2 regions of the Roseburia rectibacter genome follow, and region 2 is predicted to be linked to the other one. Evidence: riboswitches for the same ligand, from Rfam matches in the RefSeq annotation. Region 2 holds a riboswitch; the other holds the start of a gene.
The links. A riboswitch is a leader RNA that binds a small molecule or an ion and turns the genes downstream of it on or off. The one in region 2 is predicted to bind thiamine pyrophosphate.
Positions count from the first base shown of each region.

Region 1: another riboswitch for thiamine pyrophosphate. It lies ahead of thiC (phosphomethylpyrimidine synthase ThiC); the one in region 2 lies ahead of thiT (energy-coupled thiamine transporter ThiT).

Region 1 covers NZ_CP092473.1:1,251,971-1,257,269, reverse strand. The annotation lists gene thiC (phosphomethylpyrimidine synthase ThiC) at 1-1,174, opposite strand, end outside; TPP riboswitch at 1,269-1,392, opposite strand; gene H8S51_RS06020 (sigma-70 family RNA polymerase sigma factor) at 1,673-2,299, opposite strand; gene rlmB (23S rRNA (guanosine(2251)-2'-O)-methyltransferase RlmB) at 2,327-3,067, opposite strand; gene H8S51_RS06010 (Mini-ribonuclease 3) at 3,080-3,514, opposite strand; gene cysS (cysteine--tRNA ligase) at 3,531-4,946, opposite strand; gene epsC (serine O-acetyltransferase EpsC) at 5,038-5,299, opposite strand, start outside.
Region 2 covers NZ_CP092473.1:3,823,843-3,851,666, reverse strand. The annotation lists gene H8S51_RS17655 (ATP-binding protein) at 1-998, shown strand, start outside; gene H8S51_RS17650 (transglycosylase domain-containing protein) at 1,012-3,339, shown strand; gene H8S51_RS17645 (ABC transporter substrate-binding protein) at 3,624-5,003, shown strand; gene H8S51_RS17640 (carbohydrate ABC transporter permease) at 5,079-5,954, shown strand; gene H8S51_RS17635 (carbohydrate ABC transporter permease) at 5,962-6,798, shown strand; gene H8S51_RS17630 (sensor histidine kinase) at 6,846-8,612, shown strand; gene H8S51_RS17625 (response regulator transcription factor) at 8,653-9,414, shown strand; gene H8S51_RS17620 (ROK family glucokinase) at 9,507-10,445, shown strand; gene H8S51_RS17615 (AraC family transcriptional regulator) at 10,442-11,314, opposite strand; gene H8S51_RS17610 (ABC transporter permease) at 11,504-12,460, shown strand; gene H8S51_RS17605 (carbohydrate ABC transporter permease) at 12,473-13,351, shown strand; gene H8S51_RS17600 (type 2 periplasmic-binding domain-containing protein) at 13,377-15,029, shown strand; gene H8S51_RS17595 (hypothetical protein) at 15,042-15,362, shown strand; gene H8S51_RS17590 (glycoside hydrolase family 30 protein) at 15,290-16,360, shown strand; gene H8S51_RS18555 (helix-turn-helix transcriptional regulator) at 16,421-16,711, opposite strand; gene H8S51_RS17585 (cupin domain-containing protein) at 16,644-17,207, opposite strand; gene H8S51_RS17580 (sugar O-acetyltransferase) at 17,346-17,975, shown strand; gene thiT (energy-coupled thiamine transporter ThiT) at 18,101-18,784, opposite strand; TPP riboswitch at 19,191-19,311, opposite strand; gene H8S51_RS17570 (ABC transporter substrate-binding protein) at 19,424-20,497, shown strand; gene cysG (siroheme synthase CysG) at 20,516-21,886, shown strand; gene H8S51_RS17560 (nucleotidyltransferase substrate binding protein) at 22,249-22,734, shown strand; gene H8S51_RS17555 (glutathione peroxidase) at 22,618-22,998, opposite strand; gene H8S51_RS17550 (ABC transporter ATP-binding protein) at 23,119-23,949, opposite strand; gene H8S51_RS17545 (FecCD family ABC transporter permease) at 23,942-24,940, opposite strand; gene H8S51_RS17540 (winged helix-turn-helix transcriptional regulator) at 25,243-25,626, shown strand; partial or broken gene H8S51_RS17535 (NifB/NifX family molybdenum-iron cluster-binding protein) at 25,690-26,097, shown strand; partial or broken gene H8S51_RS17530 (carboxymuconolactone decarboxylase family protein) at 26,428-26,601, opposite strand; partial or broken gene H8S51_RS18480 (LysR family transcriptional regulator) at 26,593-26,661, opposite strand; gene H8S51_RS17525 (O-acetylhomoserine aminocarboxypropyltransferase/cysteine synthase family protein) at 26,914-27,824, shown strand, end outside.

The DNA.
Region 1 (5,299 bases), 1.4 Mb from region 2:
GATCTATTGCACATTCCCACTGTGCATCCCAGTCTAATACACGTCTTGCATCTGCCATCTTATCATCGATCTCCCTTGCTCCACGGACACCCTTTGCAATGTCTGCTGCATGTGCTGCGATCTTCGATGCAATGATCCCCTGTTTTACATCCTCCACGTTTGGCAGTGCCAGGTGTTCTGCCGGTGTGACATAACATAAGAATGCTGCTCCGTTCTGCGCTGCGATCGCCCCTCCGATCGCAGATGTGATATGATCATATCCTGGTGCAATATCCGTAACAAGTGGTCCTAACACATAAAAAGGTGCACCCATACAGATTGTCTGCTGGATCTTCATATTGGCTGCGATCTGATCCATCGGCATATGACCCGGTCCTTCGACCATAACCTGTACATCTTTCTCCCATGCACGTTTTGTCAGTTCTCCAAGTCTTACCAGTTCTTCAATCTGGCATACATCAGATGCATCCGCAAGACATCCGGGACGGCAGGCATCTCCAAGTGAAATGGTCACATCATGCTCACGGCAGATCTCAAGGATCTCATCGTAATATTCATAAAACGGATTTTCTTCTCCAGTCATACACATCCACGCAAATACAAGAGAACCTCCGCGGGAAACAATATTCATTTTACGTTTATGTTTCCGGATCTGCTCGATCGTCTTTCTTGTGATTCCACAGTGCAGTGTCACAAAATCCACGCCGTCCTCCGCATGCAGACGTACCACATCAATAAAATCTTTTGCAGTCAGTGTCGCAAGATCTCTCTGATAATGGATAACGGAATCATAGATCGGCACTGTACCGATCATAGCCGGACATTCTGCTGTCAGTTTTCTGCGGAACGGAATTGTATTTCCATGAGAGGATAAATCCATAATAGCATGTGCGCCCATATTGACTGCCGCCATAACTTTCTCCATCTCCACATCATAATCTTTGCAGTCCCTTGACACACCAAGATTGACATTGATCTTTGTGCGGAGCATGGACCCCACGCCCTCCGGATCAATACATGTGTGATGTTTGTTTGCGCAGATTGCAACTTTTCCCTCTGCTACAAGCGGCATCAGTTCCTCTACTGTCATACGCTCCTTTTTTGCCACGATCTCTAATTCTTTTGTCACAATGCCTTTTCTTGCTGCATCCATCTGTGTTGTATACTGTTCCATACATTTTCTCCTTTTCGCATGAAAGACTGCTGGCGATGAGAATTTTTCTATGAATGATTAAAAAAATCTCCTGCCGCAAGTGCGACAGGAGATAACATCTTCCCAATACGCTCCCTACGACAGTATTAACTGACAGGTTCAAAGAGTCAGGTTTTAACCTTCTCAACTGCAATCTCTCCAGGCACTATCCCAGACATGCAGTCCCTCTGCGTTGTTTTCTATTATATTTTACCGACTCATTCAGTCTAGCGGAATCTATGATAGTTGTCAATATTTGTACAATAAAAAAGACAGCCGATGCTGTCTTTTTAGGAGAAGGTATTTTTACTATGGGGTATAGCAAAAACTATATATAATGTATTGGGGGGTTTTTACAGTCATTATAATAGCATGATTTTCTCAATAAGTGTTCACAAATGTTACAATTTTCTCTTTTATTTTTTATGCAACATGCATAATTATTTTTCGTAACAATCCACAAAAAAGCAGATAATTCTTTTACATCTTCCCCATTTCAGGATTCATCTCACGGATTTTTGCCTTAATACGCGAAAGCGCATTATCAATGGATTTTGGCGTCTTTCCCATCTTTTCTGCAATCTGCTGATAATGAAGTCCCGCAAGGTACTGGTCTAATACTTCCCGTTCCATCCTGCTTAAATGTGTCCGGAGCCTTTTCCAGAACTGCGCTACATTCTCCTGATCGATCATCATCTGCTCCGGATTGCCGATTCCATCCATCGTCAGTGTTTCCGCCAGCGGATATCCGTTTTCGCCGTTTTCTGAATAGAAAGAAACATAAGAATTAAGTGGTGCATGCTTCTTGCGGTTTGACGCCTCAACTGCCTTATATAACTGTCTTGTGATACATAATTCCGCAAAATGAAAAAAAGACGCTTCTTTCGTGTTATCAAAATCTCTGATTGCCTTAAACAGACCGATCATTCCCTCCTGGATCAGATCATCCGTCTCCCCACCGATTAAAAATACTGCATTTGCCTTTTTGCGGACCAGCGGTTTATATTTATCCAGAATATAATCCATGATCTTTCCGTCCGTATCACCGCTGTCTTTTAATACCGCGATCAACTGTTCGTCTGTCAAATCCTGATATGACTCTAACATGTTCCTCCCAAGACTCCCGCTGCAAATTTAGCGCATACGCTGCCGCACGATCTCATATGCAAGTACACCTGCTGCTACTGATGCGTTCAAAGAATCAATATCCCCCTTCATTGGGATAGACGCAACAAAATCGCAGTTTTCACGCACAAGTCTGCCAACACCTTCGCCTTCACTGCCGATCACAAGACCGATCGGTCCTTTCAGATCGAGATCATACATACAGGTTCCATCCATATCTGCGCAGACAAACCACATTCCTTTGTCCTTTAACTCTTTCATCGTTGCAGTCAGATTTGTTACCTTTGCAACCGGGGTATAGTTGATCGCTCCGGCAGATGTCTTTGCCACGGTAGCTGTCAGACCAACTGCACGGCGTTTTGGAATAATAACACCATGTGCCCCCGCAAGATTTGCGGTACGGATGATCGCACCAAGATTATGTGGGTCCTCAATATTATCCAGAATAAATAAGAACGGCGGCTCACCCTTTTCTTCTGCCAGTTTTAACATATCTTCCACCTCGGCATATTCATATGCAGCAGCAACAGCGATCACACCCTGGTGTTTTTTTGTCTCAGAAAGCTGGTCTAAGCGTTCCTTTTCCACAAAATGTACGATCGTGTCGTGTTTTTTTGCCTCTCTTACGATTGTGCGTACCGGACCGTCCTGACAGCCGTCTAACACAAATAATTTATCAATCGTTTTTCCGGAACGGAATGCCTCAAGCACCGCATTCCGTCCCTCTATTTTCAGCTCTTCGTAGCCCATTACTCTCTCCTTTTACATTTTCAGTGCAAGTTCGTCCACACCTATCTTTACCAGTTCCACCAGACGTTCAAACTCATCTTTTAAATACAGATATCCCATCAGTGCCTCAAATCCGGTTGCTTTCCGGTAGTCTGACATTGTCGCATTTTTTGCCATTGTCGGCGATTTTGCATTTCTTCCGCGGCGGTACACTTCCGTTTCTTCCTCCGTCAGAACCGGAAGTAATTTCTCGATCATCTCCGCCTGTGTGTGCGCTTTTACAATCTGGCTTGTCCTCTTATGAAGCTCTCCTGCTCTCGTGTTTCCTTTTCCGACAACAACCGAACGGATCACCAGGTCAAATATCCCATCTCCGATATATGCTAACGTAAGAGGTGAATATGTCCGGATATCTACTTCACTGATCCCAAACTGTTCTTTAATATAGGAATCTATTCCTTTCTGCATCGGCATTTCCCCTCTCTCACGCTTTGTGCCAGATCACACCTTCTCTGGTATCTTTCAGTACAATGCCCTTTTCAAGCAGTTCATCGCGGATCGCATCTGCTTTTGCAAAATCTTTTGCTTTCTTTGCTTCCTTACGTTCCTCAATCTTTGCAAGTACATAGTTTTCTAACTCTGCATCGATCTCCTCTTTTGCATCTGTCTGTGCCGTTGTCAGATTTAAGGATAATACTTTGTCAAAATCATTGATCAACGCAAGTTTTGTTTTATCATTCATATCATCTTTGAGCAGATCGTAAATGATCGTGATCGCCATTGATGTATTCAAATCATTGCTGATCGCATTCTCAAATTTTGCCTTATAAGCATCAAATTTATCCTGCTGTACCGCTCCCTCATCCTTTAATTCTGCGATTCGTTTGGTCAGTTTTTTATAAGCTGCAGCCATGTTGTCTAACACTTCATAAGAAAACTCTAACGGTTTTCTGTAGTGGGACTGTAAACAGAACATACGGTATACGATCGGATCATAACCTTTTTCCTGCAGCAAGGATACCGTAAGAAAATCCCCTTTGGACTTACTCATTTTTCCGGATTTATCATTCAAATGCTGTACATGGAACCAGTATTTACACCATGTATGGCCAAGGTAACTCTCGGACTGCGCGATCTCATTGGTATGGTGCGGGAAAATATTGTCTACACCTCCGCAGTGGATATCTACATACTCGCCCAGATGTTTCATGCTGATACAGGAACATTCAATATGCCATCCCGGATATCCAACACCCCATGGACTATCCCATTTGAGTGCCTGATCCTCGAATTTTGATTTTGTAAACCAGAGTACAAAATCATTTTTATTTTTCTTATTCACATCTTCTTCCACATCATCGCGGACACCGACTAACAGTTCTTTCTCACTCTGGGAAGAAAATACATAATAATCGTCTAATTTTGAAGTGTCAAAATAAACATTTCCGCCTGCTACATAGGCATAGCCTTTCTCAAGCAGCACCTCGATCATATGGATGAACTCCGGAATACAGTTCGTTGCCGGCTCCACAACATCCGGTGTCTTGATGTTTAATTTTTTGCAGTCACTAAAGAAAGCGTCCGTATAATATTTTGCGATCTCCATGACTGTCTTGTGCTCTCTTTTTGCACCTTTTAACATCTTATCTTCGCCGGTATCTGCATCAGAAGATAAATGTCCGACATCCGTGATATTCATGACGCGCTTGACATCATAGCCGACATAACGGAGTGATTTTTCCAATACATCCTCCATGATGTAACTTCTGAGGTTGCCGATATGTGCAAAATGGTATACGGTCGGTCCACAGGTATACATGCCGATCTTTCCATCCTCATGCGGGATTACCGTTTCTACTTTTCTTGTCAGTGTGTTGTAAAATTGAAATTTATTTTCCATTTAAATAATCCTCCTTGTTTTGCGAAGCAAAATGCGAATCCTCTGATGAGCAGAGGATTTTACTCCTTGTTTTGCGGAGCAAAATGCAATTTTATTTTGTTTTTTGTGCATCAGCACTTAAAATCCGGACTGCCTGCTCTAAATCAAGCACACGGTTGACCAGTTCTGCATTTTCCCTCTGCAGTACGGTAATATCCTCTTTGACCGGATCCGGCAGATGGCATTGATCCATATCACTGCGCGGCATCTTCACATTGTCACGTTTTACGATTCTTCCCGGAACACCAACTACGGTACAGTTTGGCGGTACTTCCTCTATGACCACACTTCCCGCTCCGATCTTGGAATTTTCT
Region 2 (27,824 bases):
AGTTGAAACGTGTGCGCGTGGAAGAAATTGGTGAAAAGCGAAAGAGATTATCTGAGCAGAAAAGGCAGCAGGCAGACCGCAGAGAGAGACAGGAAAATGCACCGCACAAAAGAGAAATTGATGGGGCAATGCAACCGGAAAAAGAGCATCCGGACCGTATGGCAGGGATCGGAATCTGTGCTTCGGCACTGCTTGTCAATATAGCAGTACATTATGTTACTTCATATCCGTCTCGTCTTTTTTTTATTTTGCAGGCAGTCTTTTTTGCAGGTATGATTCTTTGCGGACTTTATGTGGGAATCCGTTATGCGGTGGAACAGGCAAAAAAAGAGGCATATATGTCAGCACAAAAGAGCGATATAGAGGGTGTGACGCAGGAAACATATGCAGATGCCGGGCTAAGGCAGGCAGAGCGTATGCTCCTCAGTCTCAAAGAGTCTTTGTCTGAAAAAGAGACAAGACGTTATAATATCATGCAGGATATGGAAGAGGCGAAGCAGCCGGGAGAGCAGGAACGGGAGTTGTTAGAAGATATCCGCGCATTAGAACTTGCAGCGGCAGAAATTGACCGCCTTTCAAGCGAATACTATGAGGAAAGCCTCGATGAACTTGGCAGTGCCGTCTCAAAATGGATGTCACAGCTTACAGCGGGAAAATATGATCATGCCATTGTAAAAGAAGATGGAAAACTTTTTATTTTAGCAGATGGAAAAGAAGTCATGCCGGAGGCGTTAAGCCATGGAACGTTAGAACAGATTTATCTGGCATTTCGTCTTGCTGTCGGAGAAATCGTGACAAAAGAGGAGCCTATGCCTGTCATTTTTGATGAAGCATTTGGAATGTATGACGAGAAACGTCTGATGCAGACACTTTGTGCACTTGATGGGATTGTCAGGAGAGAGCAGGGGAGACAGATTTTGATTTTTACCTGTCAGAAACGTGAGATGGAATTAATGGAACGGGCAGGGATTACATATCATAAAATTGTTTTGAAATAGAGGTGATGCAGTTATGACAGCCAGAAAAAGGAAAAAGAAGAAATACCGTATGTTCTGGTTTTTGGCAAAGATGCAGCTTGTTCTGCTTTTTGCAGTGATCGCGGGAGCATGCTGGTATTATTTTGGCGGTTACGCAGAAGAAGTAAAGGACTTAAAGACGCAGGCGGTGGAACTGGTGCGTTATTCCAATAAAGAAACATTTAAAGCTAACCAGACCAGTATTGTTTATGCTTCCGATGAAAGCGTGATCTCTACACTAAAAGGTGGAAAAGATTCTTATTATCTTTCGATCACAGATATTCCAAGTAATGTGATATGTGCAATTGTCAGCATAGAGGATAAAAAATTTTTCCGGCATAATGGAATTGATTACCGGGCGCTTGTACGTGCGGTAAAGGCGATGATCGAAAATGGAGAGGCGACGCAGGGCGGCAGTACGATCACAATGCAGCTTGCAAGAAATATTTTCTTAAGCCAGGAAAAAACATGGCAGAGAAAAGTTGAGGAAATGTATATTGCAAGAGAACTTGAAAAGAAATATACAAAGGACGAAATTCTCGAATTTTATCTTAATAATATTTACTTTGGAAACGGATATTATGGGATTCAGTCAGCAAGCCGCGGGTATTTTAACCGGGATGTGCAGGATCTTGATCTGTCAGAGCAGGCATTTTTATGTGCTATTCCCAATAATCCGACGCTTTATGATCCTGTTACGAATATCACAAACACCTACAAAAGAAGAAACCGTATTTTAAAAAATATGCTTGATGATGGAAAAATATCCCAGACTTCATATGATAAGGCGTTAGGTCAGGTAATCGCATTAGACCGCCCGGAGGCACTGGCAAAAAATGATTATGTAGAGACTTACACTTATTACTGTGCAGCAAGAGCACTAATGGAAAATGAAGATTTCCATTTTCAATATCAGTTTTCTTCGGAAGATGAAAAAGCAAAATATGATGAAGCATATGAGACGCTTTATAATGAATGCCAGAAAAAATTGTATACTGCCGGATACCGGATCTACACATCATTTGATCTGAATTTACAGCAGGAACTGCAGGACTCTGTAAATGATGCGCTTGCTGGTTTTACGGAGGTCAATGATGAGGGTGTATATGCGTTGCAGTCTGCAGCGGTCTGCATTGACAATGACAATGGTTATGTCAGGGCGATCGTGGGTGGAAGAAGCCAGGATTTTTCCGGGTATACGTTAAATCGTGCATTTCAGAGTTACAGACAGCCGGGGAGTGCCATTAAGCCGCTCACGGTCTATACACCTTCTTTTGAACGCGGTTATACGCCGGATTCGGTAGTTAAAGATGAGCCGATCGAGGACGGTCCAAGAAATGCAAACGGATCTTATTTAGGACAGATCACAGTACGGACTGCAGTGGAAAAGTCTGTCAATACGATCGCATGGAAATTATATGGGGAGCTGACACCGGAAGTAGGTCTTTCTTATCTTGAAAACATGAATTTTGCAAAACTTGATGCCAATGATTACAGACCGGCAACGGCGCTTGGCGGTTTTACAAATGGTGTGTCTGCGCTAGAGATGGCATCCGGTTACGCAGCGATTGAAAATGATGGAAATTACCGGACACCGACCTGTATCGTTAAGATATTAGACGCGGATGGCAATGAAGTTTATGCATCTGAACAGACGGAGGAGACTGTGTATAAACAGAACGCAGCGCGCATGATGACAGATGTTTTAAAAGGTGTTATCACAAGCGGAACGGCACATGGACTCGGACTTGGCAGTATGCCATCAGCTGGAAAAACAGGTACATCCAACGATCAGAAAGATGGATGGTTCGTAGGCTATACGAGATATTATACAACCAGCGTGTGGGTGGGGTATGATATGCCCAAAAAACTTGACAAACTCATGGGATCAACTTATCCGGGTACGATCTGGCAGAAGTTTATGTTAAAGGCGCATGAAGGGCTTTCCCCGATGGAGTTTCTGCCATATGCGCAGGTGTCGGATGAGGTTCATGTATTCCGTCAGGAAGATACGGAAGAAAATCCGGATCAGAACGTGGATGAAAATGCCGGGCAGGAGCAGCAGGCGGATGACCAGCAGCCACAAGACCAACAGCCACAGGATCAGCAGCCACAGGATCAACAGCAGCAACAGGAACAGCAGCAACAACAAGACCAACAGCCACAGAACCAGCAGCCACAGGATCAACAGCCACAGGATCAACAGCAGCCACAGGATCAACAGCCACAGGATCAACAGCAACAAGATCAACAGCAACAACAAGACCAGAAACAACAAGACCAGCAGCCACAAGATCAGCAACAGCAACAGCAACAACAGTAGGAGCAACCAAATCAGCAGCAACAGCAACAGAATCAACAGCAGTAACAGAATCAGTAGCAGACAGATATAACAGTTCTGACAGAATATCGTGAGGTCAGAAATACCCCTTGGAATTGGCAGGTATCCGGAAGCCTGGATACGTATCAAAGATCCATAAGGGGTATTTTTTTTGTAAGTGCTAAAAATAGTGCACCATTTTAAAAATCAGGTATCTGTTTTATACCCTATGCGGATGGTAACATAAAAGCATCTTAAGAAACGAACCAAATGGGAGGGTTTTAATCATGAAGAAAAAAATTGTTACATCAATTCTTGCAGCAGCAATGTTAGTTTCCATGGCAGCCGGATGTGGAAACAACACAGCAGACACCAGTACAGGTACAGATAATTCCGCAGGAACAAAGACAGAGAGTCAGGCAGCGGGAACGGAAAACAAATCAGATGCAGCAGATACAGCCGATTCCGGAGAAGCAGTTACTTTAAGATTATTCTCCAATCTGCCGGATCGAAAGAACGGACAGGGACTTGTAGAGCAGACGATCATTGATGAGTACATGGCTGAAAATCCAAATGTAACGATTGAGGTTGAGGCACTTGATGAAGAGTCTTACAAGACAAAATTTAAAGCATATGCGATGAACGGCATGCCGGACGTTGTAAGCATCTGGGGACAGCCATCTTTCTTAGATGAAGTCCTTGATTCCGGTGTTCTTGCTGAGTTAAATGAGAGTGACTATTCTGATTATGGATTTGTATCCGGTTCACTGGATGGATTTAAGAAGGACGGAAAATTATACGGACTTCCAAGAAATACAGACATCATGGTTTTCTATTACAACCAGAAAATGTTTGAGGACAATGGCTGGGAAGTACCGACCACTTATGATGAACTGCTTGACCTTGGTAATAAGATCAATGCAGCAGGAATCGTTCCGGTAGCAATGGATGGTGGTGACGGCTGGGTACTTGCATGTTACATGCAGGATCTGATGGTACGTTTAGAGCAGACACCGGCAGCAAAAGTTTCCGATGCGATCGCAAATGCAAACTTCCAGGATGAACTGTTCACCAATGCAGCACAGTTATTGCAGGATACTGCAGCTTCCGGATTATTCCAGACAGGATTTGATTCCCAGGATTATGGTACGGCACAGAACCTGTTTACAAACGGTCAGGCAGCAATGTTTTACATGGGAAGCTGGGAAACATCTATGGCATTAAATGAGGATATTCCAGAGGATGTCCGTGAAAATATCAGAGCATTTGTAATGCCATCCGTAGACGGTGGAAAAGGAACACAGACAGACTTAGCAGCATGGAACGGCGGTGGATATGCAATTTCTTCTGAATCAGAGCAGAAAGAAGAGGCTGTTAAATTCTTAAATTATATGTATCAGCCGGATAAATTATCCAAATACGGCTGGGAAGATGGTGTCGGACTTTCAGCACAGGATCAGAGTGCTTATTTAACAGGCAGCGAGACAGAACTTCAGCTTCAGATCATGGATCTGTTAAAGAACGCAACCAATATTTCCGGAACACCGATCAACGACTGTGGTTCCTCCACATTTAAGACAATGATCGAGACAGATATCCAGAGCCTGTCAAACGGAACACAAAGCGTCAGCGATTTTCTTGCAACATTGGAAAAAGCTTGTGAATAATCAATGAAAAAGGGGCTGCTGCAATGTGAGCTGAAAGTGGTAACTGCAGCAGCCTTTTTATAAAAAGGAGCCAATATGAAAAATTTGTACAGTAATAAAATGGTGATTTTCAGTCTGATCCTGCCGGGTATCCTTGTATTTTTATTCGCAATTTTAGCACCGATCTGTTTAAGTGTTTATTATGGTTTTACGGATTATTCCGGTATGGGGACAGCAAAATTCATTGGGATGAAAAATTACATAGACCTGATGCACGACAAATCATTTGGCAGGTCATTACTTAACTCATTGCTGCTTGCAATCGGATTTATCTGCATCCAGCACCCGATCGCAATCGTGGTAGCAGCAGTACTTGATAAACTGCAGGGAAAAGCAGAAGGATTTTTCCGCTGCGTATATTTTATACCGAACGTTATTTCCGTGGCAGTCATTGCCTATCTTTGGAAATTTATATACAATCCGGATTTCGGACTGCTCAACAATATTTTAAAAATTTTTGGCTATCAGGGAAAAGTCAATTGGTTTTCTCAGGAAAACGCGATATGGTCAGTGCTGATCGTACTGATCTGGCATGGATTTGGATGGGGCATGCTCATTTATTACACTGGAATTAAAAATATCGATCCGGTGCTCTACGAGGCAGCATCCATCGATGGTGCAGACTGGAAAACAACATTTTTCAAGATCACACTGCCGCTCATGAAACCGGTCATCCAGATCAATGTGACAATGGCGATCATTTCCGCATTAAAACAGATGGAGACGGTTTATCTATTGACAAACGGCGGACCTGGCGATTCTACGCAGTTTGCAGCTAACTATCTGTATCAGCAGGCATTTAAGTCATTCCGGTATGGATATGGTAATGCCATCGGTGTTGTATTCATCATCATATGTATTCTTGTAACTGTTGGGCTTAATACGATTTTCCGTGACAAGAATACGGATTAGGAGGTGCATGATGAAAGTTAGTCAGAAAATAGGCAAGGTACTGCTCTGGGCCATTTTAATATTTGTGGCAGTCATTCAGATATTCCCTTTGATATGGCTTTTGGATTTTTCACTTGCGAGCAGTACGGAGATGTTTACGAACGGTCTTTTGATCATTCCGGAAAAAATACAGTGGGGAAATTATGTAACAGCATTTGTAGACGGACATTTCCTGCTCTACTTAAAAAACAGTATTGTGATCAACACTCTTGCAGTATTGCTGGTAATCATCATTTCCATTATGGCTGCATATGCGATCCGCAGAATGCGCTGGAAACTGAGCGGATTTGTAAAAACACTTTTACTGCTCGGTATGATGATCCCGATCCATGCGACACTGCTTCCGAACTATAAGATTTATAACGCAGTCGGACTTACCGATACGATCTGGGCGCTTCTGATCCCATATGTGGCTTTTTCGCTGCCGCAGGGACTGTTCTTAATGACCGGGTTTATTGATTCAATCCCGTGGGAGTTAGAGGAAGCAGCAGTCATGGATGGCTGCAGCATTTACCGTATCGTGTTCCAGATCATTACGCCGATGTTAAAACCATCGATCGCAACCGTTGCGATCATGACGTTTTTAAATAACTGGAATGAATTTATCATGGCAAGTACTTATTTAAGCAAACCTACATGGAAGACACTTCCGTTCTCCGTATTAGAGTTTACCGGACAGTATTCTTCAAATTATGCGGTACAGTTTGCAGTAATGGCACTTACCGCGGCACCGGCAGTTATTGTTTACATTATTTTAAATAAACACATCACAAAAGGTGTTGCAATGGGAGCTGTAAAAGGCTGATATGCAGACGCAAATGAAGATTATCATGTGGAAGGAATGAGTGTGATATGAGACAGAAAATTCGAAATATGAATATCCGGAAAAAACTGGTATTTTACAGTTACCTCATTATCACACCCATCCTCCTTCTGATCAGCAGTATCATGTTTGTCAGAAATTACAGAAAAAATGTAAAAGAGGAACAGGAGCAGTACCTAAAAAGTGTCGAAAATCTTTCCGAAGGGATTGACACTATGTTAAATGGTCTGTCAGAACTCGGAACATATATCTGTATCAATCAGGATATTCTGGATATTCTCGCAGAACAGGATTCCGGGAAATTAAACATGGATTCCCAGTTATGGGTCCATGAGGCACCGATGCGTACCATTGAGGATATGATCGCATTGAGCGGACAGATCAAGACACTGGCAATTTATCCGGAAAACGGAGTCAGACCATATCTGCGTTGTATGGATGCAACGGCATATCTTGATGATATTGGAACAGTACGGTTACAGGATACCTATCAGACGGCACTAAAAAAACGCGGAAAAATGTTTTTCCGGTCTGTCGGAAAAGGAAGCAGCGATACTTATCAGGCAAACCGTACTGAAAAAATCGTCATGTACCGGGAAATCTATAACCTTTCAAAAACAAAACCGTTAGGTTATCTGGTGGTCGGTGCAGATAAACAAAAATATACGCAGTTATGCGAAAATTCCCTGCCGATCAAGTCGGCAGGGCTTGTTGTAGTCAATGAAGAAGGAGTGGAACTGTTGCGGGCCGGAAATATTGATGAAGATGCTCTGCGTGATGTCATGGAAGAAAAATGTACGCCTGAAAATGTGGAAGATCATTTTATTTATACGTATAAAAGTAAAGAAACCGGAACAACCGTCTATGAGATGATCCATAAAGATGATGTGAGAAGTCAGATTTGGGATATTGCAGCAGGGCCGCTCGCACTGCTTGCCGGTTTCTTTTTAGGGCTGTATCCGATCCTTGCCCTGGTTTCTGATATTGTATCAAAACCATTAAAGAAACTCTGCAAAGCAATGGAGTCCTTTGAGCAGGGGGATTTCTCACAGAAAGTGGAAGTGATGACCGGAGACGAAGTCGGAGAGGCGGCAGCCTGCTTTAACCAGATGGTTGAAGCAATCCATGAGCTGATCAATACCAATTATGTTATGGCATTAAAAGAAAAGGAAAGTGAATTAAATGCCCTGCAGGCACAGATCAATCCGCATTTTCTTTATAATACTTTAGATTCGCTGTACTGGCAGGCAGTGAATGAAGGAGATGAAGGGATTGCGGATGACATTATAGCGTTGTCAAATCTGTTTCGTCTGGTGCTTGGTCAGGGAAGAGGAATCATCAGTGTTGAAAATGAAAAATCATTGGTCGAGCAGTATCTGCATCTTCAGAAAATGCGTTTTTCCGATAATCTGGAATACAAAGTTGGGATGTCAGATGAAATCCTGGAACGAAAAATACCAAAGCTGATCTTACAGCCGTTTGTGGAAAATGCAGTGGTACATGGATACGAAAAGACCGGAGAACGCTGTCTGGTCAGTGTGATGGGATGGCATGAGGACAACTGGCTTATATTTAAGATCAGTGACGACGGAACCGGTATGACAGAGACACAGTTAAAGGAAATCTGGGAAGTACCGGATGAAAAGCGCTATGCAGGCCAGAGGATCGGGCGTTATGCGATCCGCAATGTAAAAGAAAGATTGGATCTGATGTATCATTCAAATTTTGTATTGGAAATTGAGAGCAAACAGGGAAAAGGAACCTGTGTGACGATAAAGATTCCATGGAATATCTGATTCCACAGTGAGAAAAATACGAAAGAACGGAGGTTTTGTAATGGGAATTAAATTACTGATCGCAGATGATGAAGATGTTGTGAGAAATGGCATTACAAAATATATCCAGCTTCATACCGACCGCTATGAAAAAATTTATGGTGCAAAAAACGGACAGGAAGCACTGGACTTTATTTTTCGTTACCGACCGGACATTATGCTGCTTGATGTACAGATGCCAGTGATGAATGGCATAGAAGTCATGCAGGCGGCACACCGCGGGGGAATTTTGCCAAACACGATTATTTTAAGCGGTTATGATGAATTTCGTTATGCGCAGCAGGCGGTGCGGTTCGGGGCGCGTGAGTATATGTTAAAGCCGAGCCGTTCTTCTGATATTTTAAAAAAGATCAATGAACTGGCGGATGATGTATTTGGACCGGAAAATGAGGAACCGCCTGTGATCATCCAGAAAAACCAGCTGGTAGAACTGGCAAAAGAATATATGGATGAACATTATTTTGAAAACCTGTCGTTAAACGATATTGCAGGAAAAATCGGAATCAGTCCGGCATACCTTTCGAGCCTGTTTTCACAGCAGGCGGGTATCACGCTGATCGATTATCTGAATGAGGTGCGGATCGACCATGCCTGTGTCTATCTGGAACAGAATTTTTTCAAAACTTATGAGATCGCTTACAAGGTGGGATTCCGGGATGAAAAGTACTTTTCCAAGGTATTCCGCAAGGTCATGGAGATGTCTCCGTCGGAATATAAAAAGAGGAGTAAATATGGATACAAGAAACCCTTGATGAAGGCTTGACATACAAAATTGGAAACGTTATCATTAGCTTAATATGAGCAAAAACAATAGCGTGGCAGGCGTTTTGCTGCGAAAATACTGGAGGATTGAAAATGAAAAAGTATGCATTTGGAATTGATATTGGGGGAACTACCTGTAAGATTGGATTTTTTGAGACAAGCGGAAAGCTGATCGATAAATGGGAGATCAAGACCAATACTGAAAATAACGGAGCAGCGATCCTGTCTGATATTGCACAGGCAGTGGATAATAAACTGGCGCAGGAAGGCATCAGTAAAGATGATGTACAGGGTGTTGGAATCGGTGTTCCAGGACCGGTTAAGAGTAATGGTGTGGTAAACCGCTGTGTAAACTTAGGCTGGGGCATTGTTAACGTTGAGGAAGAGCTCGGAAATCTGACAGGTCTGAAAGTCAAAGCAGGAAATGATGCGAACGTTGCAGCTTTAGGAGAGATGTGGCAGGGTGCAGCAAAAGGCTGTAAAGACGTTATCATGGTAACACTTGGAACCGGTGTCGGCGGCGGTATCATCGTAGATGGAAAAGTCGTTGCAGGATTTAATGGTGCAGGCGGTGAGATCGGACATATCACCGTAAATCATGATGAGATCGAGGCATGTACCTGTGGACAGTACGGCTGTTTAGAGCAGTATACTTCCGCAACCGGTATCGTTCGCGTGGCAAAGAGAAAACTTGCTAAGACCAACGATGAGACAAGCCTTAGAAACTTCCCGGAACTGACTGCAAAAGATGTGTTTGATGAGGCTAAGAGCGGAGATGCAGTGGCACTTGGTTTAGTGGATGAAGTCTGCGGAATCTTAGGATCTACCTTATCTAATATTGCATGTGTGGTTAATCCGGAAGTTGTTGTTATCGGTGGCGGTGTTTCCAAAGCAGGAAGTATCCTGATCGAGAGCATCCAGAAGCATTTTGTGGAGACATCCTTCCATGCCTGCCGCAATACAAAGTTTGTAATTGCAGGACTTGGTAATGATGCCGGAATGTATGGATGTGTGCAGATGCTGTTGGACTAATCAGTTTCCAGATCTGAAGTTGTATAGCTTTTCCGGTATTCCCCCGGAGTCGTATGGAACTGTTCATAAAACATGCGGCGAAATAATTTATAATTGGTAAAACCATGACGTTCTAACAGCTCCTTTAGAGGAATATCTGTGGATGTCAGGTCGTGATAGATATGGGATAGCCTTATTTCATTTAAGTATTGAAAGTAGGTGACTCCCATATTTTTTTTGAAAAAATGACAGAAATATTCTTCCTGAAAACAGGCTATGTTTGCAATTTGAGAGAGAGAGATAGGTTCATTATAATGTTCCCTTGTATAAGTCAGAATCGGATCTAAGCGTCTGAAGTTTTTTACATCTTTTTTGACACTGGAGCTTTCCACCTCTCTGGCAAAATTGTGATAGAGAAGATAGAGCATTTCAAAGAGCAGACTGTTAAAACGCAGCAGACCACCTCTGGGCTTGATCTGGTAGACAATCTGCATCTGCTTTACGACCTCGATCAACTGGAGCTGCTTGGTTTTCTGAATTGGATTGGTCGTGTGACAGTCGAAACCAAATACATAGGAATCTACATTCGGAATATACTTCTGTAAAAATTGGTAAGGAAACTGCAGCAAAAGGGCGTGGTTTCCGTTGATTGATTTTGTCGAATGGGGAAGACGTGAATCAATCAGGTAAATATCACCGGGCAATAACACGGTGGTCTGGTGGTTCATGGTAACATTTACTTCGCCGTCAATAATGTACATCATTTCTATGGCAGTATGCCAGTGCGTGGCAACAAAACTGCTCTTATCATTAAATTCCCAGAAAAAAATATCAAAACCGTCAGTGATACGGTCCTGTTCGAAAATCGGATCATTTTTTGAGTCTGACATGAGTTTTTCTCCTTTTTTGTGCAGTAACACGATTAAAATACTGCCTACTATGTTCAGTATAATGGATACTATGAAAAAAAGCAATATTGACCTATTACAAGACAGAATAGGCGCTTGTTAGAGTATTATGCGAATGGTAAGATAATTACTGTAATTAGTACAGACCAAACAAAAACAGGGAGTGGAACTATGGGAAAAAAGAAAGAAAATATACCAAAATTGACCTGTAAAGAAAAAAGAAAGGCGTATGCGCATGATTTTAAAAAGCAGCTTCCATTGCAGGTTATGGTCATACCGGGAATTATCTTTATGATCATTTTCTGTTATTGGCCAATTTATGGGCTGACCATTGCATTTAAGAGTTATACAGTTGTCGATACGATCAATTCGGCAAGATGGGTTGGTCTTGAAAATTTTAAGATCGTGGCGACGGATAAATATTTCTGGCAGTCGGTTGTGAATACACTTGGAATCAGTTTTTTAAAACTTTTGATCGGATTTACAACACCGATCATGCTCTCCATCATGATTTATGAACTGCGGGATGGCCCATTTAAAAGAGTGATCCAGACGATCTCCTATCTGCCACATTTCCTTTCCTGGATCGTGCTGGGTGGTATGCTGATCAACTGGCTGTCAACGACAGGACTTTTAAACCAGATCCTTATGGCGTTTGGAATGGTAGGTACACCGAAAAATTTCCTGCTGGATTCCGGGAAATACTGGTGGATCGCATCCTTATCCGACACCTGGAAAGAGGCAGGATGGGGAACGGTGCTCTACCTTGCAACGATGGCGGGAATCGACCCGACCTATTATGAGGCGGCAAAGATGGATGGTGCCGGAAGAATGCGCCAGATTTTCAGTATTACACTGCCGCTTATGAAAACGATCATCAGTCTTAATTTTATTCTGACTGTGAGTGGGCTTTTAAAATCCAATTTGGATCAGACATTAGTTCTTATGAATTCACAAAACCAGGTAAGAGCAGAAGTCATTGATTCTTATGTTTATCGGATGGGTATGACACAGGGAGATTTTTCCTATGCGACTGCGGTAGGACTTGGCGTATCGGTCGTATCTGTGATCTTACTTGTGACAGCGAATAAGATTACCGGGAAGATTAATGAAGAATCAGTATTGTAAATGGAGGCATATATGGGAAAAACAAAACGATACACAGGAGACAGGATATTTGATTTTGTGAATACGGCAATTATTCTGATACTTACAGTTTTGATACTGGTGCCGCTGTTGAATGTGGTTGCGTCTTCTTTTGCGGGAAGTACGGCATTAGCGGAGGGAGGATTTATCTTCTTTCCAAAAGAGTGGTCATTAGACAATTACAGAGCAGTGTTTAAGGACACTTCCATCTGGCAGGCATTTTTGATTTCAGTTGCAAAAACAGTGCTCGGTGTGGTCACGCATGTATTTTTCTGTGCGATGGTCGCATTTGCACTCAGCAAGCGGGATTTGCGGGGACGAAAACTGTACACGGTAATGGGAATCATCACGATGTTTTTTTCGGGCGGCATGATTCCAACTTACCTGTTGATGAAACAGCTCGGACTTTTAAATAATTTTATGGTGTACATACTGCCACAGCTTTTCAGCTATTATGACGTTGTCATTCTGATGAACTTTTTCAGACAGGTTCCGGCATCATTGGAAGAATCTGCAAAAATTGATGGCGCCGGTGTATGGAGAATTTTTCTTACGATCGCAATGCCATTATCAAAACCGGCACTTGCAACGATCGCACTTTTTAATGGCGTATACCAGTGGAATGATTTTATGACTGCGAAATTATATATGACAGATAAAAGCCTGTACCCAGTACAGATGAAGATTTATGAGATCATTGTACAGCAGCAGGCACAGAGCATGAACAGTATCGGAAATGTTGCACTTTCCACGACATCGAAAGGAATACAACTTGCAACAATTGTAGTTACAACAGTACCGATCATTATTATTTATCCGCTCTTACAGAAACATTTTGTATCAGGAATGATGCTTGGAGCGGTCAAAGAATAATTGTAGTAGAAAAGGAGAGAGGAACATGAAAAAATCAATGTGGAAAAAAGGAATGGCAGCTGTATTTGCAGCGGCGCTTGCAGTGGGGACACTTGCAGGCTGTGGCGGGGGATCAAAACAGACAGATGCAGGACTGACACAGACCGGCGAGGACGGAGTTGTAGAAGGTGGACGTTATACGCTAGATGAAAACACACCGGCATGGAAATCAGACACCAAAGAAAATACAAAACTGACCTGGTATGTGAATGCAGAATGGTGGAACACCGACTGGGGAAACGATGTGGTGACAAAAAAGATCAAGGATGACTTAAAACTGGATGTGGAATTTTTAGTCGGTGATGATACGAAACTGAATACATTTTTTGCCGGTGGGGATATGCCGGATATTATTACCGTTTTTGACAGCAACTCAAGTGTGGCACAGAAGGCAGATACCTGGGCATATGCACTGCAGGATCTTGCAGATAATTATGATCCATATTTTTACAAGGTGGCATCGGATCAGACCTTAAGCTGGTTCTCGATGGATGACGGCAAGACCTATGGATATCCTGATTATTCCAATACACAGGAGGATTATGATGGTGGCGATATTTTCGCAAAAACAGCATTTGTGATCCGGAATGATGTGTATGAGGCGCTCGGTAAGCCATCTATGGGAACACAGGAAGAGTTTCTTAATGTACTTGGAGAAATTAAAGAGAAATACCCGGATCTGATTCCACTTGGTTTTAACAACTTTGAGACAGACGGAACAAGTTCTCTTGGCGATGTATTACAGGATTTCTTAGGGGTTCCGATCGCAAATGATGACAATACATTCTATGATAGAAATATGGATGAGGATTATCTGTCGTGGATTAAAACATTCAATGAGGCATATCGTGATGGTTATATCAGCGATGACAGTTTTACGGATGACAACACTGCATGGCAGGAAAAAGAAAGTATTGGTAAATATGCCTGCATTATGATGGATGGTACGGTGCAGCAGTCTGGTTTCCTTACCACGTTTGCAAGCTCAGATCCGGATGCAGCTTATATTGCAATCGACGGACCGCAGAGTACAAAAGGCAATGCACCGAAACTTAATCAGGCAGGAATCAGTGGATGGATGATCACATATGTTTCTAAGACCTGCAAGGATCCTGCAAAAGCAATCCAGATATATACCTACCTTTTAGATGATGACGGTCAGATTCTTACTAATTACGGCATTGAGGGAGAGACATATGAGATCAATGCAGACGGTAAATATGAACTGACAGAAGCAGCAAAAGAATTGCGTGACAGTGATAACGACCGCTTTAAAAAGGAGATGCGTCTCGGTGAGTTTATCCCATTCGGACATGACCGCTATAAAGCATTGAGCGATGATGCATACCCGGATGCAGTAAAACAGATGCAGGAGTGGGGCATTGGAAAATTATATCCGCATTTTATCCTTGAAAATACTGATCCGGATACCGGAAGCAATGAGGCGCGTGCATACAGTGCGATTAAAACTAACTGGGCGACCACTTTAGTTGGTATGATCCGAGCAAATGATGATGCAGAGTTTGACAGTATTTTAGAGGCACACAAACAATTCCGTGCAGATAATGACTGGGATGCGATTGTAAAAGAACGCAATGAAAAAATGCAGAAGAATGCAGAAAAATTAAATACAAAATAGGAGAGACGGATCATGAAATATTACACAAGTGGGAGAAATTTCACATTTAAAGAGGCGGAGAAAGAATTTCAGACAGACGCAAAATGTGAGATGAATCTGATCAAAGCATACCCGAAAATCACCTATCAGGAGATTCTTGGCATGGGTGGAGCGCTGACAGAATCGGCAGCCTATACCTATGCGCAGATGAGTCCGGAAAAGCAGAAAGAGCTTCTTGACCTGTATTTGGAAAAAACGGAAACCGTTATAATTTCGGGCGTGTGCATATTCAGAGCTGCGATTTTGCACTTGGAAACTATGCATATGTGGAAGATGAAACAGACAAAGAACTAAAGACATTTTCCATTGAGCGTGACAAAGAGTATATTTTGCCGCTGATCCATGCGGCAAAAGAGCAGGAGGAAGAATTGACATTGCTCGCCTCCCCATGGAGTCCGCCTGCGTTTATGAAAACAAACGGTGAAATGAATCATGGCGGAAAATTAAAGAAAGAGTATTACGGCATGTGGGCGGATATGGTAGCGCACTATGTGACAGAATATAAAAAACAGGGCGTTCATATCAGCAGGCTTACAGTACAGAATGAGCCGAATGCGTCACAGACATGGGATTCCTGTCTGTTTACCGGAAAAGAAGAACAGGAATACGTATGTGGCTATTTAAGACCGGCATTAGATGCTGCCGGACATACCGAAGTAAAGATTAATATCTGGGATCACAACAAGGAGCGCGTCTTAGACCGTGCGATGGAGAGCATGTCCACAGAAGAATCAAGAAATGCGATTGATGGAATCGGATTTCACTGGTATACCGGAGATCATTTTGAAGCACTGCAGGAAGTGAGAAACCGTTTCCCGGAAAAAGAGCTGATCTTTACCGAGGGATGCGTGGAATATTCAAGGTTTGCAGCAGACAGCCAGGTGGCTCATGCAGAAATGTACGCGCATGATATATTAGGAAATTTCAATGCAGGAATGAACGCTTATTTAGACTGGAATATCTACTTAGATGAGCAGGGTGGACCGAATCATGTGAAAAATTATTGTGATGCTCCGGTTATGTGTGATACAAAAAATGATACGATCGATGTTAAATTATCTTACTATTATATCGGACATTTCAGCCGTTTTATCAAACGCGGAGCAAAGAGGATGCTGATTTCCCGTTTTACATCACAGGTAGAAGCAGCCGGATTTGTCAACCCAGATGGAGGTAAAGTGGCAGTTCTGTTGAACAGAATGGATGAAGTGCAGAAGTTTACATTTGGTGACGGAAGCAAAGTGTGTGAGATGGAGATGGAGCCGCACACGATCATGACGATATGCTGGTAGCCGCAAAAGACTTCCTCCCTTGTTTTTGGGGCAAAATCCGAGGCCTAAATGGTTTACACATTATCTATTCTGGCTTCGGAATTTCCCTGGTGTGGTATGGTAATACTTATGAAAAAGTTCACAAAAATAACTGGTATTTGAAAACCCACACATATATGCTATTTCGGTAACGGACATTGACGTGTTCCGGAGAAGAAAAATAGATTTTTCTAAACGATAACGGTTTAGATATATCATAGGGGAAGTATTTAAATACCTTTGAAATAGAGAAGTGCATTTTGTTTTACAGCAGTTTCCGGCAGAGGAAATATCTTTCAGCAGAAGTTTTTCCGGATAGTTTTTTTTGCACATATCCGATCATCGCAGTCAGAGCCAGTATATCCTCTGTATTTTTATCGTAGTCTGGGAAGAAGTTCATATTTTCAGAAAGCAGCCGGAAAATATGAACAGACTTTTCCAGAATAATAAATGGTTGAATCTTAGTTATATTATTTTCATAGAGAATTTTAAGATCATGAAGAATAGTGTTTTGCCATTGAATAGACGGATTCAATTTCTGATAAGGGAAATGGCTGTTTTGTATCAGAGAATCTAAATAATTTTGTATAAAATAAGTATTTACAGAAAGAAGCTGTGGAGAGAGCAGAATACAGATAAAGAGACACTCTGCATGGGTATCGGAATAACCATAATGGAAGCAGCGGCTGTTGACGAAAATTCCCTCTCCGGTCTGTAATAAAATTTTCTGCCCATTGATATCATAAGCCATTTGTCCATCCAAAATCACAATAAATTCAAGATCGTCATGCCAGTGGCTGACAGCACGAAAATCAGGATAGCTTGACAGCTGTCCTTTTTTGATATATGCAGGGAAGTCCGGATTGTTATATTATTATGGCTGATTCTGGTATGAAAATCAATGGAAATTGTTTATTACAGAAAATATAAATGGTTAAAAAATTTAACAGAAACGGAGAAGAAAAAAATGGACATGAAAAAAAGAAGAGATATGCAGCTTGCCTATATTTCAGATGAGGCTGTTATGGAGGAACAGGTAAAATGCAGAAAAATCCTGCAAAAACTTAACTTTGCAGATCGTTCCGATTTTGATGAAATTGCAAAAACTGTAAAAGAACTTTTGGGAAAATCAGATGGTGCATGGATCAATCCGCCTTTTTATTGTGATTATGGTTCACATATCGAGGTAGGTAAAAATTTCTTTGCAAATTATAACTGTACGATTATAGATGTGGCAAAGGTAAAAATAGGTGATAACTGTCAGATGGCGCCGAATGTAGCTATTTATACGGCGGGGCACCCAATTTATCCTGATACCCGCAATTCTGCTTTTGAATATGGAAAAGAAGTTACCATCGGGGACAATGTCTGGTTGGGAGGAAATACAGTCGTCTGTCCGGGAGTACATATTGGAGATAATGTGGTAATTGGTGCAGGAAGTGTTGTTACAAAAGATATCCCGGACTGGTCGATCGCCGCGGGAAATCCATGCCGTGTTATCCGTAAAATAACAGAAGAGGATAAAAGAAAATTGTTTCATGACGAAGAGATTGATGATGAAGCATGGGAGATGATATGTGCGCAGAAGGAAAAATAAAATGACGGTGCGGGAGCATAACTTTCGTTGATAAAAGAAAAAGCCTGCGTGTACGAAATGTGTATATATTGCATTTCGTACACGCAGGCAAAAAAGTAGTTGTTGTGGAACAAAATAAAACAATGTTACGATTCCACGGCATTCTGTTTTACGCGTGCCATTGCTTTTGCAACCGGCGGGATACTGATGATGATTAAGGTAATGACTGCCTCCGGTACTAAGTAAGAAGCCTGATATCCCAATGAATAAAGTACCGGGTTCATACCTTCTGGTGCATAGGATGCGAAAAATACAACACCTGAGATCGTAGCGAATATAAAGCGTCCGATCACACCGACGATATATCCGATCTGAAGTCCCCATTTTTTCTTATTGAAAAATCCTGCAAGACCAAGTGCACCAAATGCAAGCGGGTAGTCAAGCAGCATTTGTGGAATGGTATAAAAAATCGGTTCGGTGACAAACTGTACCAGACCGTATGCCACGGCTGTCATGATCCCGACATAAGGACCGTACCAGTATGCGATCAAAACAATAAAAAGCATGGAAAGTAATGTGACAGAGCCGCCCATCGGCATTTCAAACAGTTTGATCATGGAACATACCACGGCAAGTGCGATGGCAACGGCAGAGTAAACGAGCTGTTTGGTTGTTAAGGCTGCCTTGCGGCTTGCATTTTTCTGACGCACAAACGCTGCAACGATGAGCAGTAATGCGATGATTACGACGACGATTACGATTCCGGTCACAGTAAGGTGTACGGAGCCGTCTCCCCAGGCGCCTTCCGGTGTAGCAAAAAAGTTATTCATAAATCCTCCTTGTTTGATTCTGGTATCAAAAGGTGGTTTTCAATTTTTGGCTGTCAAGTTGCACAAAGTCGGATCTATTTTGTTCCGTTGTCCGAAAATAAGAAAAACTAAGTATGCCTGATTTAGATTTTCCAGGAGTGACGTGTACGTCTTAAACGTCCCGTCCATGGGACGTTAAGACTTTTGCTGCCATCCATGGCAGCAAAACACTATGCATTAACAGGCATACTAAGATTTTCTAATTTTCTCCCAAAGTCACAAAACGAGTCCCAACTTTGTGCAATTTGACAATCGCTAAGTTGTGAGCCACCTTTTGACACCAGAATCCTAATTCATGATAATAGAATGTTCGCGGAGCGTACATTCTATTGTATACAAACACGGGGGATTGTTTCTTACCAGAATAAAGTAAATGAAAACGCTTTCTTACGCCGGTATTATCCGGGTCAAGTAATAAGGGTCGATGAAATCATCTCTCAGCACGTTGTAGATACCATGTGGTATAAATAGCACCCCTAGCATTTGTATGGAACGTTTCACACTATAGCAATTAATGATGAAAAAGTCAAATGTTGACAAAAAAAGCAACAAAAAATATAATGTCAAAAATGTAGAAACAACTTGCGGAGGATGAAAGACATGAAAAAAATTTATCAGAAACTGGCACTGACAGGCGTGCTTGCAGCACTGCTTCTTTCAGCTGGCTGCGGGGGAGCAAAGGAAACTTCCGCAAATGAAACGGCAGGGGATGTGCAGGCTGTTGGGCAGAAAACAGAAAGCACAGCGGATGCAGAGCAGACGGAATTGTATACAGAGACATTGGAAGCAGATACCGGGGCATTAGAAACAAATATTGAGGCGCAGACACAGGGTTATACGTTCACCGATGATCTTGGACGTGAGGTGACAGTGAAATCTGCAGATCGTGTGGCAGCGCTGATCGGTAGTTTCACAGATGTATGGATGTTAGCAGGCGGAAATGTTGTTGCAGCAGCAAATGATTCCTGGGAGAGCCTTGGTTTAGAACTTGATGAGAGCGTGGTAAATCTTGGAAGCATTTTGGAGCCGGATGTCGAGCAGCTCATTGCAGCGGAGCCGGATCTTGTGATCGCAAGTGCAAATACGGATGCGGATGTTGCATTGGAGGAAACACTGACAAAGGCAGGAATTACCGTTGCCTATTTTGACGTCGCGAATTTTGATGATTATTTAAACATGCTTTCCATCTGTACACAGATTACCGGCAGAGATGATCTCTATCAGAAAAATGGTCTGGATGTGCAGAAAGAAGTGGAAGAAATGAAGCAGAGAGCGGACGGCAGTAATCCGACTGTATTATTCCTTCGGGCAGCATCAAGCAATGTAAAGGCAAAGGGCAGTGACGGAAATGTCTGCGGAGAAATGTTAGCAGACCTTGGCTGTGTGAATATTGCAGACAGTGACGAGAGTCTGTTGGATGATCTTAGCATGGAGGCGATCATTGCGGCTGATCCGCAGTATATTTTTGTGACGATTCAGGGAAATGACAGTGATGCCGCTATGAAAAATGTAGAAGAACTTCTGACCTCTAATCCGGCATGGGCATCTTTGACTGCCGTGAAAAATGATCATTATTATATCCTTGATAAGCGCTTATTTAACTTAAAACCGAATGCAAAATGGGGAGAGGCTTATAAGCAGCTGGCAGATATTTTATACCCGGAGATGAAGTAAGAAAGGTTCGGTTTGAAAATGGCATATTTTCCGTTTTTTATTGATATAGAAAATAAAAAAGGTCTGATCGTGGGTGGCGGCAGGATTGCAGCACACAAGGCAGAAAAGGTGAAACCGTTCGGTGTAAAGATTACCATAATAGCACCGGATATTATGGACAAATTAAAACAGGATCCGGCATTTATGTGTGAGGAGCGTCCCTTTGTGCCGGAGGATATCGAGGGCTGTGCATTTGTCATTGCGGCAACCGATGATAGGGAATTAAACCACAGGATCAGCGCACTGTGTCAGGAAAAAGGAATTTTAGTCAATGTGGTAGATGACAAAGATTACTGCGGTTTTCTATTTCCGTCTCTTGTGAAAGAAGGAAAACTGACCGCGGGAATCTCCACCGCAGGAGCCAGTCCGCAGATCGCGGCAGAATTAAGAAGCCGCATGGCGAGGGAACTTCCAAATCAGATGGAAGAGATTCTTGATTATTTAGAATCAATCCGGGAACCTGCAAAAAAAATGATTGCAGATGACAGGATCAGAGCCAGATTTTTGAAAGAGACAGCACAGCTTTGCATGGATGAAAACCGCGTGCCGGATGAGGAAGAGACGAGGCAGCGGATCAGAGATTATTGCCAGAGTGCGGAACAGACTGGATTAGGGAAAATCGTCAGTACAGGCATGGTAACGCTCGTCGGTGCGGGCTGCGGTGCATATGACCTGATCACACTGCGCGGTTTAAATGCAATACGGAGAGCCGAGGTGCTTGTCTATGACGATCTGATCGATGCGCGTCTGTTAGATCACGCTTCGGAGAGCTGTGAAAAAATTTATGTCGGGAAACGGATCGGTGTACATAGCAGGGAACAGGAAGAAATCAATGCGATTCTGATCGAACATGCGAAGAAAGGCAAACGCGTGGTGCGCTTAAAAGGCGGAGATCCGTTTGTTTTCGGCAGAGGCAGTGAGGAAATGGAAGCGTTAAAGGCGAAAGGAATCCCGGTGACAGAAGTGCCGGGAATCACATCTGCCATTGCGGTTCCGGCGGCAGCAGGAATCCCGGTAACACACCGTGGAAAAAGCCGCAGTTTTCATGTGGTGACGGCACATACGAAAGGCACTGCGGACAGTCTGCCGGAAGGACTAAAAGAACTTGTGGCAGTGGAGGGCACGCTTGTATTTCTGATGGGAATGCACCAGCTTTCAAAACTAGCCGGACGGCTGATGGAGTATGGAAAATCTCCGGAAACACCGGCAGCAGTGGTGCAGGGAAATTTTGATGGAAAAACGGTAAGTGTGCGAGGAACACTTTTTGATATTGCAGAAAAAGTAAAAGAATCCGGGATGCAGTCTCCGGCGGTTATTGTGATCGGGGAGACGGCAGAGATGGAGTTGTAGTTAAAAAAAGAGGAAGCATACTGCAGTGAATGGATCACATTTAAAGCAGAGTGTGTTTCCTTTTTGTATATTATCTGATTAGATGGAAACAACATCAACGGCGTTTCCGTATTCTTTTATGATCTGTAATAAATCTTCTGTTTTTAACAATACGGTAGCCGTATTTTCATTTGGATGCACACTGATCAGACCTGTTTCATTCAGAAAATAACTGTCAATAAAGACCTGTACGCTCCGTTCTGCTGGCGAAAAATCTTTAAGTGTTCATATTAAAACATAAATACACGTCAAAGGCAATCGCTGCTATTGCCGGCAACGTCTGCTAAAATGATTTCAATATGTGAAAAAGGCAGGTAGTATTTGTGAGGGCAGAAGAAGTGATACAGGCGGTTGCAGAACTTTGCAGACATTTTTCGGCGGTGGAGGTGATCTTATTTGGCTCCAGAGCGAAAGGAACAGCACGGGAGAGAAGTGACATTGATGTTGCCGTGTCCGGTGTGAAGGATTTTGATGCACTTGCAGAAGCAAAACAGAGGGATCTTTCGGATTCTTTTGTATTGAGTGGAACCAGTGCAAAATTTAGCATCACATTTGATCTGGCATGGAAAGTTATGAAAGATATACTGGTAGAATATTATGCAATGACGGGTTTTATTGCGGGTTCGCCGCGTGAAGTGCTCAAAACATCCTATAAAGCAGAATTGATTTCAGATGATACATGGATGGAAATGCTAAAAGGTGGTAGGCTCAAACCGTTCTACCACATTTCCATCCCGGTCGATCAGAAACTTCGTAAAGTTCCACTTGATATCAGGGGTGTTACGGAAATCCGGCTGGGTGCGGTATAATCCGCTTTCGAGCAGCGGGGTGAGAGGGTGGTTTGGATCAAATCCTCCGAAACCTTTCTGTTCTTTCAGATATTTGTACAGCGGATGCGTATTTTCTCCATTTGCCTCAATTTTGGAAAAAAGTTTAAAGGTAATTCCAAATTTTGCGTCGCAGAAAGATGCGATCTCCTCGGTTGTTCCCGGTGCCTGGTTTCCAAACTGATTACATGGGAAATCAAGAATCTCAAATCCTGCATCCTCTGCTTCATAATCATAAAAATTCATAGTAAAAGTTTCCTTTCAAAATAAAAGATTTAGAACAATTAAATTGCACACAATCAAATGCAAAATAAAAATACATCATTTTAATCCATATGTCAAGAAAAATTCATACAAAAAAGAGTATTACTCAAAAAAGTAATACTCCCCATCTTCATCCGTAAACCTTTTCCAGCTTGTCTGAAACACATCCTCGATCACATGTGACTGCAGACACTCCTGGGGCGTGCCAACCATGGCGATGCTGCCGGGAAAATCAGTTGCTTTAACATCAGAGTCTGTACCGGCATGCGCTGCTTCATCAAGAGATCTGGAACCGGCGCGGTTCATGACAACCAGCGTATCTGAGATGCGCACCGCCTGACTCAGATCATGTAAGATCAGAATAATCGTTTTTCCCTGTTTTTTTAATTCCTTTATCATGGCGTAAAATTCGCGCTGCCCGGTCAGGTCGAGATAGGTGGTCGGCTCGTCCAACACGATGTAATCACAATCCTGCGCTAACACCATGGCAAAAAACACGCGCTGTCTGATACCGCCGGAGAGCGTGTCGACATACTGGTCGGCATACTGGCTGATGTGGGTAAATTCCATGGCACGGTTTACAATTTCAGTGTCCTCCTTTGATTTCCGGCGGGAAAATCCAAGGTAAGGAAAGCGCCCGTGTTCCACAAGCATTTTAACCGGAATAGCAGGAATGATCGTGCGGACCTGTGGGAGCAGGGAAATTTCCCGGGCACGTTCTTTCGGGGAAATTTTAAGAAAATCCTGTCCGTTTAAGAATATCTGTCCGGCGGTCACCGTGGAAGCACCGTTTAAGCACTGGACCAGGGTAGTCTTGCCGCAGCCGTTCGGGCCAAGGATCGTGGTGATCTCCCCGTCACGGAAAGTTAATGAGATGTCGTTTAAGATCGGCGTGTGCTGACAGGAAACGGAAACATTGCGAAATTCAAGCATGGACTCTGCGCCCTCCTTTCTTTTTCAGTAACAGATACAGGAAAAACGGTCCGCCGACGAACGACATGATAATCCCGGCGGGCAGCTCAAACGGAGAGAAGAGTATTCGTCCGAGCAGGTCACATAACAGTACAAAACTGCCGCCCAAAAGTGCGGAGCACGGCAAAAGAAAACGTGCATCATTGCCAAAAAGCCGCCTGCAGATATGCGGGATGATCAGTCCGATAAAGCCGAGCAGACCGGCGAAACTGACGACACATCCGGCAAGGATGCTTGCGAGGGACAGAAGCAAAAAGCGGGTGAGTGAAACGCGCAGTCCGAGGGAGCGCGCGATGTCATCCCCAAGTCCGAGCATATTTAACGGCTGTGCGAGAAACAAGGAAACAAAGAATGCAATAGCAATACAGAGGCACGGCAGGATCAGCCTGCTTAGGGTAAGCCCGGAGAGGGAACCGATCAGAAAAGACGTCAGATTCACCGTGATATCCGTATTTAAAAGTTTGATCGTATTGATGCCTGCACTTAAAAAACTTGAGACTGTAATTCCGGCAAGAATGATCGTAGTCCTTGAACTGTCTGAGAGCGCAGCCAGAAAAAAGATCAGCAGTGTGGTGATCAGGGCGCCGCAAAACGCAAAGACCGGAAGTGTAAATGAGTTTGCCGGGGAAAAGATCATGGCGAGCATGACCGCAAAACCGGAGCCGGAATTGACACCGATCGTGCTTGGGCTTGCCAGCGAATTGTTCATTACGCCCTGTAAGATCACACCCGAACAGGACAGCCCGATCCCGGCAAAAAGTCCGCCGAGCACGCGTGGGATGCGCACGGTAGTGATTAAAATATAAGAAGTAGAACTGTGGTCTGCCCCGGTCAGACAATGTAAGATATCTTTGAATGCAATATTCACGCTTCCAAATAAAATGCCTGCGCAGACAGACACGAGGAGTAACATACACATCAGAAGGATGGTAATGCTTTTGTGCTTTTTCATAGGGGATTCCTTCCTGCAAAAGTCTTTTGTATTGGTTAAAAAAAGATGGCAAATTTGCTCATTATGGTATCACAGGCAGGGGAAATGCGCAATGGGTTGGTTTTCATTTAAATGTTAAGGTCACTAATAAATTTCATAGTTACTTCAAAAAAGATTACCTTTAGGTTATAATACATGTAATTGGCTCAGAGATTCTGAGCAGTTACGAAAAACCTGCAGGTGATTAGTGTGAAAAATAACATTTTTCACACGCAAGATTTGTGCTTACACATAAACTTGATATGCGAAAAATGGTGTTTTTTATGGCAAAATACAGAAAAAAATTAGAGGCTGATATCCGTTGCCCGCTTGAATACGGTCTTGCGGTCTTTGGTGGCAAATGGAAATCGCGTATTATATGTGTGCTTTCCGCCGATAAAAAACTGCGTTACAGCGAGATACGGAAAGAAATGTATAACATCACAGACGCAGTTTTAGCAGCAACGTTAAAAGATCTCATAGCCGATGGTATTGTCGACCGGAAATCATATGATGAGATACCGCCGAGAGTTGAGTATTCACTTACGGAAAAAGGAAATTCGGTTGTTCCGATATTGCAGAGTATCTGCCGGTGGTCAGATATTTTCTATAAGGAAGATGTGGAAAATGAGATGAAACAGTGCCAGAAATGTGACTATCACAGATAGGATTGTGATATGTAACTATAATAATAAGCAGTAAAACAGAAATCATAAAGGAGACAGGATAAAATGAGAATAGCAGTGACATACGAAAACGGACAGATTTTTCAGCATTTCGGACACACAGAGCAGTTTAAAGTGTACGATCTTGAGGACAACAAAATTGTTAACACACAGGTTGTGGACACAAACGGACAGGGACATGGTGCACTTGCAGGATTTCTTAATTCAACAGATATAGATGTTCTGATCTGTGGTGGCATCGGTGGAGGAGCACAGGCTGCACTTGCTGCTGCGGGAATAAAACTGTTCGGTGGAGTATCAGGTGATGCAGACGAAGCTGTAAAAGCATATCTTGAAGGCAATCTGACATACAATCCGGATGTTCACTGTACACACCACGATCATGAGGATGGTCATTCATGCGGAGAGCATCATTGTGGCGAGGACAAGCATGGCTGTGCGGGAAATCACTAACAAACATTGGCGGTAAGCCATTAACATTATGCCATTATAGATGAACAGCTTCTGAAACTTCGTACACTTGGACTTACAGAGGAAGAAGCAGAGGAAGTTATTATTCAGGAAGTTATTATTCAGGAAGTTATTATTCAGAATTTTTTAAATTAACAGGCATACTAAGATTTTCTGATTTTCTCCCAAAGTCACAAAAAAAGTCCGATCTTTGTGCAATTTTTCAAGGTACTATCAATGATAGAACGATAAAAAACTTTATTTGCCCCAGCATCATCTTATCCATAAAAAAATCTGTTCTACCTGTTAGATATGAATCTGGCAAACTTGAAGTTATCGGAGCAATTTATATATTTCATAGGCAACCGGCTCACACCATTCATTCGATATCTCTTCACCAGGTACTTCAATTGCCAGATGAGAAAACCATTCATCCGGTGCGGCACCATGCCAGTGTTTCACTTCTGCCGGAATATTGATACAGTCACCAGGCTTCATTTCTGCTGCTTTTGTAAAGCTCTGTTCTTTTGCCACTGTCAAAAAATAGCGCAATAGTCTTAATTCCATATTTTTTATTCCCACAACTTCCATTTTATTCTCTTCATTATATCATTAAATAAAACGAATGCATACAATTTCAATCCTGCCCGCAAATCATATCATTCGTAATGTCCGACACCGCTTCCGGTCATCCAATCCGCAAAAATAGAAAAATAAAAAAAGTGGAAAAAACTTCTTGCAATTTATTATCTTTACTGCTATACTCAGTTAAAACATATTATTCCTATACGACAAGTAGGAAATAAAAGGAGCGATACAGTGAAATTTAATACATCTTTGCTGCACGGTGCTTTTCGGGGGGAACCGCAGACGGGAGCAACATTAACACCAATTTATCAGTCGAGTGCATTTGAACAGGAATCGGCGGAGCGTCTGGAAAAGATATTTCATAATCAGGCTCCGGGATTTTCCTATACGAGGATCAATAATCCGACCGTTGAGGCATTTGAGAAAAGGATGACTGTGTTAGAGGGCGGTAAATCAAGCGTTGCCTGTGCATCCGGAATGGCTGCAATGTTTAATGCATTTGCAAATATTTTACAGGCAGGCGATGAGATCGTATCAAGCGCGAGCCTTTATGGTGGAAGCATTGATCTTTTCCGGGATCTGGAAGCATTTGGCATCAAAACACATTATGTGGAGAATAACGATCTTGATGCATTCTGCAAGGCAACCAATGCACACACAAGACTTTATTTTGCGGAGACACTCGGAAATCCAAGACTGGATGTGACAGATATTAAGGCACTTGCAAAGCTGGCACATGAAAATGGCGTACCGCTGATCATCGACAACACGGCAGCCACTGCGTATCTGGTAAAACCGCTTTCTCTGGGAGCAGACATCGTTGTGAACTCTTCTTCGAAATATATCAATGGAAACAGCAATTCCATCAGTGGAGTGATCACAGACGGCGGAACCTTTAAGTGGGATACGGAAAAATATCCAGGCATGCGTGATTTTGTAAAATTCGGACCGTTTGCATATACAGCAAAGCTCAGAAACGGACTGTTCCGCAACACCGGAGCCTGTCTTTCGCCGCAAAATGCATTTTTAAACAGCATTGGGCTTGAGACATTGGGACTTCGCATGGAGCGTATCTGCGACAATGCAATGCAGCTTGCGGCTTATATCGAAGAAAATTATAAAGATATCACAGTAAATTATGC